Sinorhizobium sp. BG8: one gene and its partner. The main gene of each other region encodes a partner of the protein of the gene in region 2 in a complex. Links are inferred from orthologs where the notes say so. Each region holds a gene or a part of one and is shown on either strand. Other genes may lie near its edges.

Region 1 (4,043 bases), 220 kb from region 2 along the record:
ATATTTAGAATTTCCTCATCGCTAAGCATTAGTTGAGTGGCGTTACATTGTGGATCCGCATCTATTACCAGTACTTTTTTATTCAGATTATTTCCTAGGTATGCGGCGACATTGCACAAAAGTGTAGTTTTCCCCACTCCGCCTTTGTTATTGAAGAAAGCGATGGATTTCATTTATTTTTAGCCCTTCGAAATTGGCTGATACTATCTGCTGTATAATACCGAGATGTTCTCAATATTCATTGGTTTGGAGATCATCCGGAATAGCCATGGTTTCGATCGTGATCGTACCCAATTTTATCTTATAGGCGAATCATGAAAGACTCGTATGACGAAAGTTGAGGTAGCAAGAAAGCAACACCGCTCACCGCCCCGGCCGTCCCGTCTTGCCCTTCGTCCGGCCCTTGCGCTTCTGTTCGCCCGGGTCCTCGTAGGAACCGGCGCCGATCTTGCCGCGGACGAGCGGGCGGGGGTCATTCTTTTCGCTCACGCTGTCGGCGCTGCCCGGGGACGCCGAACGATCGGCGGCGGACGCTTGTCCGCTGCGCTGCGCTCTGGTGTCCGCATCCGGCTTCTGAGGGATGTGTCCGGTCACCGGTTTCTCGGTCCGCCCGACGGTCATTTCGTCGAGGGAATTCCTGCGGAACAGCGACTTCCCTGATGGGACTTCCGTGTCTGTGCCGGGACCCATGTCGTCGAGGGAGGGTTTCTGGAACAGGGAACCTGACGGGGCCTTGTCGCCGCCTTCGGCATTGCGCGCCGCATCGGCCTTGCTCCCCGTCGTGCCTTCGGCACTCCGCGCCTCTTGCCGTGCCATGGGGTCGTCCATCGTGGCGAGTTCGGCCGCCTTGAGGCGCTTGATCTCGTCGCGGATGCGGGCGGCCTTCTCGAAGTCGAGGTCGGCGGCGGCGTCGCGCATCTGCTTCTCCAGCGCCTCGAGGTGAGCCTTGAGGTTGTTGCCGACAAGGTGGCCGGCCTCGGCAAATCCCTTGCCGCCGACGCCTGATATGTCGGCGCGAACGTGGTCGCGCTCGTAGACGCTGTCGAGGATGTCGGAGATCTTCGCCTTCACCGATTCCGGAGTGATGCCGTTCGCCTCGTTGTAGGCCACCTGTTTCTCACGGCGGCGGCCGGTCTCGTCCATGGCGCGCTGCATGGACCCGGTGATCTGGTCGGCATAGAGGATGACCTTGCCATCGACGTTTCGCGCCGCGCGGCCGATGGTCTGGATGAGGGACGTTTCCGAGCGCAGGAAGCCTTCCTTGTCGGCGTCGAGGATGGCGACGAAGCCGCATTCGGGAATGTCGAGGCCTTCGCGCAGGAGGTTGATGCCGACCAGCACGTCGAAGGCGCCGAGGCGCAGATCGCGGATGATCTCGATGCGCTCCAGCGTGTCGATGTCGGAGTGCATGTAGCGCACGCGAACACCCTGCTCGTGCAGGTATTCGGTCAGGTCCTCGGCCATGCGCTTGGTGAGCACGGTGACGAGGGTACGGTAGCCGGCGGCGGCGGTCTCGCGGATTTCGCCGAGGACGTCGTCCACCTGGGTTTTTGCCGAGCGGACCTCGACGGGCGGGTCGATCAGGCCGGTCGGGCGGATGACCTGCTCGGCGAAGACGCCGCCGGACTGCTCCATCTCCCAGCCGCCCGGCGTCGCGGACACGGCGATGGTATCGGGGCGCATGGCGTCCCATTCCTCGAAGCGGAGTGGCCGGTTGTCCATGCAGGAGGGCAGGCGGAAGCCGTATTCGGCGAGCGTCGCCTTGCGGCGGAAGTCGCCACGGTACATGCCGCCGATCTGCGGGATGGTGACGTGGCTCTCGTCGATGAAGATCAGCGCGTTGTCCGGGATGTATTCGAAGAGGGTCGGCGGCGGCTCGCCGGGCCTGCGGCCCGTCAGGTAGCGCGAATAGTTCTCGATGCCCTGGCAGGAGCCGGTGGCCTCCAGCATTTCCAGGTCGTAGCGGGTGCGCTGCTCCAGGCGCTGCGCCTCCAGCAGGCGGCCGGCCTTCTCCAGCTCCGCGAGCCGCAGCTTGAGTTCCTCGCGGATCGACTTGATGGCGCCGTTGAGCGTCGGGCGCGGGGTGACGTAGTGCGAATTGGCGTAGATCTTCACCGACTTCAGGTCGCCGGTCTTCTGGCCGGTCAAGGGGTCGAACTCGGTGATCGCGTCGATCTCGTCGCCGAACATCGAGATGCGCCAGGCGGCATCCTCAAGGTGGGCCGGGAAGATCTCGATGGTGTCGCCGCGCACCCGGAACGAGCCGCGCTGGAAATCCATGTCGCGGCGCTTGTATTGCTGGGCCACGAGGTCGGCCAGCAGCTGGCGCTGGTCGAGCCGGTCGCCGACCTGCATCTGGAAGGTCATGGCGGTGTAGGTCTCGACCGAACCGATACCGTAGATGCAGGAGACGGAGGCGACGATGATGCAGTCGTCGCGTTCGAGCAGCGAGCGGGTCGCCGAGTGGCGCATGCGGTCGATCTGCTCGTTGATCGAGGATTCCTTCTCGATGTAGGTGTCGGAGCGCGGAACGTAGGCCTCGGGCTGGTAGTAGTCGTAGTAGGAGACGAAGTACTCGACCGCGTTTTCCGGGAAGAAGTTCCTGAACTCCGAATAGAGCTGGGCGGCGAGCGTCTTGTTCGGCGCGAGGATGACGGCGGGGCGCTGCGTCGCCTCGATCACCTTGGCCATGGTGAAGGTCTTGCCCGAGCCGGTGACGCCGAGGAGGACCTGCGAGCGCTCGCCATTGTCCAGGCCCTCGACGAGGTCCTTGATGGCGGTCGGCTGGTCGCCGGCCGGCTGGTATTCGCTCATCATGCGTATCGGCACGCCGCCTTCCGACTTTTCCGGCCGGGCAGGGCGGTGCGGCGTCCAGAGCTTGCCGTCCTTGAAAAGCGGGTTGCCGGACTCGATCAGCTTCGACAGGGCCTCGACCGTCGCGGTGACGCCGGATCCGGACGTGAGCTTGTCGGCCTCCTCCAGCGAGACGTCGAGACCGGCGACGGGGTTGAGACCGGCCGCGGTGCGCGTCTTCGGGTCCGTCGAACCGCCGATCGAGACGCCCCGGGATGTCTTGGAGGCCGATATCTCGACCTTCTTGCGGTGCTTTCCGGCCTTGGAGGCGATCTGGCGCTGCGTCTCGATGGAGGAGGCCTCCGCCTCGGCTTCAAGCTGCTTCACCCAGTCGGACACGCTGCCGGAGAGGGGAGCGCCTTCAAAGGACGCTTGCGGGGCTTCCTCGAAGCCTGGGCTCGAGGGCGACGGTTTTTTCGGTGATCTGGCCATGGCGGGAATATGGAGAGAGTCAGGACGAAAGGAAAGAGGCAAAGAGTACAAAAGGGAAACGGATTGCACGCCGCGCGCGGTTCTCCCGGCACCGGAACAGGGGCGGACGCGGCCGGGCACGTTCGGCATGCGGGATCCGGGACCAGAGGCTCACGAGGACCGGGCCCGGCGGTGGCGCGCGATCAGGGCGCGGGCCGGGGAGCCGGGCTGCGCGCTCCCCCGACCTCCGGGAGGCCTCCGCTCACAGACGGGCTGAGCCCGTCCGTGCCGTCGCCGGTCACGGGACCACGACGCCCTGGGCGTCTCCGCAGGAGCAGATCGAGCCGAGGATGGCCGGCGGTATCTGGCACACGCCCTGCTGAGTGGAGCAATGATACCCCAGGGCCTGCGCCATTTCGCGTCCGACGATCGCCTGTGAATGCTGGGCGGCGCTGACGATCAGCGTCGCCAGAACGAGGGCTGTGGATGCTTTCAGGTTCATGGCGTTCCTCTCATCCGTTTGCGTTGTTTCCATAAGCATGCGCCCGGGAGATCCGGACGTCGCGTCATTTCGGCGTTGCGACTTCGGCCTGCACCGTGGAAGGCGGCGATTCCGCCTGCCTGATCTCGACTGCCGGCTGGTCGACGATGGTGACGGCATCGTCGATCGCGTCCATGCCCTCGCTGGTCCAGACCCGGAGCGGCAGCTTGTAGCTGCACCGCCTGAGCGTCGGCCCGACGGGTTCCGTGGCGGCGACCTGGGGAGCCGAGCTTCCGAC
Region 2 (3,718 bases):
CTTCGCGCTCGCGACCATGTTTCTCGCCAACCTCTACGGCGTCGACCTGGATCTCGGCTGGACGGCGTTCGTGATCGTCGCTTCGATGCTGGCCGGCGTTGCCGCGGCAGGCGCGCCGGGCATTGCCGGGCTTTCGATGATCTCGCTCATCCTGGTTCCGCTCGGGTTGCCTGTGGAAGTCGCGATCATCCTGTTGGCGGCCATCGACCCGATCGTCGACCCCATACTGACGGTCGTCAACCTTCAGGCCAACTCCGCGACGACGGCCCTGATCGGCGGCAAGGAAGAAAATGCGTTCATTGCGGACGAGGTGGCCGCCTGATCCGCGCGCCTTCCTGGCGAATGCTTCCCACGATTGCGTGGGTACTGGTGTCGGGCGTTCCATGGCGGAGGTGATCCTCCGCCATCGAAAGCTACCGGCATCGCGTCATGTCTTTTCGACGAAACCGTCCAGCACGCGTTTCTGACCTGCGCGGTCGAAATCGATGGTCAGCTTGTTGCCCTCGATCGCGGCCACGTTTCCGTTCCCGAACTTGAGATGGAACACGCGGTCGCCGACGGCAAAGCGCGACGGCTCGGTGGCGGTGGACTTGGCGACCAGCTCGCCTTCGATCGTGCGGGCGCGCGGGCCGCTCTCGCCATAGCCGATGCGCTCGACCGCATGGCCGGAGCGCGAACCCCAGTTGTCGCGGGTGGCGTCGGTCTTGTTCTGCTGGGCGCGGCGCCAGCCCGGCGTGGAGTAGGAGTTCTGGAACGGCTCCTGCTTGTCAAAGCGGGACTGACCGTAGCCGCCACGACCGTAGCCGCCATAGGACTGCTCGACCTCGGCGACCTCGACGTGGGCTTCCGGCAGTTCGTCGAGGAAGCGCGACGGCAGGGTCGACTGCCACAGGCCGTGGATACGGCGGTTCGAAACGAACCAGATATGGCAACGGCGCTTGGCGCGGGTGAGGCCGACATAGGCGAGGCGTCGCTCCTCCTCGAGCCCGGCGCGACCGCCTTCGTCGAGGGCGCGCTGATGCGGAAACAGGCCTTCTTCCCATCCGGGCAGGAACACGGTTTCAAACTCGAGACCCTTGGCGGAGTGGAGCGTCATGATCGAGACGGCGTCGAGATCCTCGTTCTGCTCGGCATCCATCACCAGCGAGACGTGCTCGAGGAAGCCGCGAAGAGATTCGAAGGCCTCCATGGAGCGAATGAGCTCCTTGAGGTTCTCCAGGCGCCCGGGCGCTTCGACGGACTTGTCCGCCTGCCACATGGCCGTGTAGCCGCTCTCGTCGAGGATCTGCTCGGCGAGCTCGGTATGCGGCGTCGTTTCGAGCAGCGTCTGCCAGCGGCGGAAATCGGCAACAACATCGAACAGGGCCTTGCGCGCCTTGGGCTTCAACTCGTCCGTCTCGATGATGTCGCTGGCGGCGGCGAGCATCGGGATGTCACGGGCGCGGGCGTAGTCGTGCAGGTTGCGTATGGTCGTGTCGCCGAGGCCGCGCTTCGGCGTGTTGACGATGCGCTCGAAGGCGAGGTCGTCCGCCGGCTGGCAGACGAGGCGGAAATAGGCCATGGCATCGCGGATTTCGAGCCGCTCGTAGAAGCGCGGGCCGCCGATGACGCGGTAGTTGAGGCCCAGCGTGACGAAGCGGTCTTCGAACTCGCGCATCTGGAAGGAGGCGCGCACCAGTATCGCCATGTCGTTGAGCTTGTGCTTCTGGCGCTGGAGCTGCTCGATCTCCTCGCCGACCGCGCGGGCTTCCTCTTCCGAATCCCATGCGGCATGGACGACGACCTTGTCGTCGTCTGGATCGTGCCGGTCGGTGAAGAGCGTCTTGCCGAGGCGGCCCTCGTTGTGGGCGATCAGATGCCCGGCGGCACCGAGTATGTGGGCGGTCGAACGGTAGTTGCGTTCGAGCTTGATGACCTTGGCGCCCGGAAAGTCCTTCTCGAAGCGCAGGATGTTGTCCACCTCCGCGCCGCGCCAGCCATAGATCGACTGGTCGTCGTCACCCACGCAGCAGACGTTCTGCGGCACGCCCTTCGCACGCTGCGCCAGCAGCCTCAGCCACATGTACTGGGCGGTGTTCGTGTCCTGGTACTCGTCCACGAGGATATAGCGGAACCTGTCGTGGTACTCGCGCAGGATATCCGGATTGGCGCGGAACATGCGGATCGGGTGCAGCAGAAGATCGCCGAAATCGCAGGCGTTCAGGGTCCTGAGGCGGTTCTGGTAGGCGGCGTAGAGTTCGCGGCCCTTGCCGTTGGCGAAGGCGCGGGCGTCGCCTTCCGGAATCTGGGCCGGGTCGAGACCCTTGTTCTTCCATCCGTCGATCATGCCGGCGAACTGCTTGGCCGGCCAGCGCTTGTCGTCGAGGCCCTCGGCCTGGATGATCTGCTTGATCAGCCGCACGACATCATCGGTGTCAAGAATGGTGAAGTCGGAGCGCAGGCCGACGAGCTCGGCGTGGCGCCGCAGAAGCTTGACGCCGATCGAGTGGAAGGTTCCGAGCCAGGGCATGCCTTCGACGGCGCCGCCGACGAGCAAGCCGATGCGTTCCTTCATCTCGCGCGCGGCCTTGTTGGTGAAGGTCACGGCGAGGATCTGCGAGGGAAAGGCGCGGCCGCTCGCAAGGATATGGGCGATGCGGGTCGTCAGCACGCGGGTCTTGCCGGTGCCGGCGCCCGCAAGCACGAGGACGGGACCGTCGAGCGTCTCGACCGCTTCGCGCTGCTCCGGATTGAGGCCGGAGAGGTAGTCCGGGGCACGCGAGGCATCGCGCGCGGCCATGGCGCGTGCCGCAATGCCGCCTGTGCTGCGTTCGGGAACCGGTGTCTTCTTCGCAAGCGCCGGGTCTTCATCGAAGAAGGGAATATCGTCGTAACCGCTCATCATGCGGCCCAATGTAGTGATTCGGGGGCGAAAGGCCAGTTTTCCGTTCTTCTTTTATTCCACGCTCCCGTCTCCGACGGCACGGGTGCGGCGGGGCAGACGGGTTGAGGGTGCGTCCGCTCAGCCGCGATCGGCGTCGAATGCCGAGTCGACGGGTACCTGGAGGGCGGTCGCAAGCTGGTTCGTCTTGCCGGCGAGCGCGATGATGGAAAGGAGTTCGGCGTGCTGCCCGGCCGTCATGCCCTTCGCTTTGGCGGCAGCCGTGTGCGAATGGACGCAGTAGCCGCAGCCATTGGTGACGGAGACGGCGATGTAGAGCATCTCCTTGACCAGCGGATCGAGTTCGGAGGGCGCTGCCATGACGGCCTTGACCTCGCGCCACGTGCTTTCCAGCAGGGCGGGGTCGAAGGCGAGGTAGAGCCACATGTTGTTGATGAAGTCGGACCTGCGCGTGGCCCGGATGTCGTCGAACACCGCCTTGACGCGGGAATCGGCTTCGAGGTCGGCGGGAGGCTTGACGGTGCTCATGGCGAATTCCTTGCAACGCGAAAGGAGACCGGCGGCGAATGTCGCCGGTCCCGGACGGGATCAGGCGAGCGCGAAGACGCGGGCCGGGCCGCCGGTGCCGCCGCGAACCTTCGGTGCGCCGACGATGATCGTTGCGCCCTTTACCGGCACCTTGTCGAGGTTGGCGACGGCCTCAAGCCCCCAGCGACCCGCAGGAAGCCAGGTGTTGTGGGTGGCGAAGTCGGGGGAGATGCCGTAGTCGAGCGAAAGCGTGTCGACGGCGATGCCGGAGGTCGTCGTCTCCAGGAGCGCCTGGACAGTCTCGACATG

Evidence for each region. The genes of interacting proteins can lie anywhere in the genome.
Region 1: the proteins of F3Y30_RS16350 (region 2) and uvrB are in contact, whole or in part, in a crystal structure (PDB 7EGT), measured with the Thermus thermophilus proteins. The link is inferred for Sinorhizobium sp. BG8 from one-to-one orthologs. Residues at the interface, in WP_096412145.1 of Thermus thermophilus: His654, Arg656, Phe657, Gln666, Asp668, Glu669, Lys680, Arg681, Leu682, Ser683, Lys685, Tyr686, Ala687; in WP_096411307.1 of Thermus thermophilus: Glu23, Leu25, Arg26, Asp27, Gly28, Glu29, Arg30, Phe31, Arg55, Glu326, Asp327, Phe328, Glu379, Ser382, Gln383, His398, Gly400, Arg401.

The regions. Positions count from the first base shown.
Region 1 is NZ_CP044011.1:3,242,565-3,246,607, reverse strand. The notes cover bases 164-3,591. They hold uvrB (excinuclease ABC subunit UvrB), read right to left. Parts: upstream 3,286-3,591; coding sequence 364-3,285; downstream 164-363. Other genes in these bases: F3Y30_RS15305 (hypothetical protein), read right to left, coding at 3,563-3,591; F3Y30_RS15315 (AAA family ATPase), read right to left, coding at 164-173. Also shown: more of F3Y30_RS15315, read right to left, coding at 1-163; more of F3Y30_RS15305, read right to left, coding at 3,592-3,766; F3Y30_RS15300 (hypothetical protein), read right to left, coding at 3,831-4,043. UniProt on the Escherichia coli protein: The UvrABC repair system catalyzes the recognition and processing of DNA lesions. A damage recognition complex composed of 2 UvrA and 2 UvrB subunits scans DNA for abnormalities.
Region 2 is NZ_CP044011.1:3,463,658-3,467,375, reverse strand. What follows is about bases 157-3,259. They hold F3Y30_RS16350 (UvrD-helicase domain-containing protein), read right to left. Parts: upstream 2,885-3,259; coding sequence 428-2,884; downstream 157-427. Other genes in these bases: F3Y30_RS16345 (carboxymuconolactone decarboxylase family protein), read right to left, coding at 3,002-3,259; F3Y30_RS16355 (dicarboxylate/amino acid:cation symporter), read left to right, coding at 157-322. Outside these bases: more of F3Y30_RS16355, read left to right, coding at 1-156; more of F3Y30_RS16345, read right to left, coding at 3,260-3,409; F3Y30_RS16340 (cyclase family protein), read right to left, coding at 3,470-3,718. UniProt on the Escherichia coli protein: A helicase with DNA-dependent ATPase activity. Unwinds DNA duplexes with 3'-5' polarity. Translocates on single-stranded DNA with 3'-5' polarity. Initiates unwinding more efficiently from a nicked substrate than double-stranded DNA.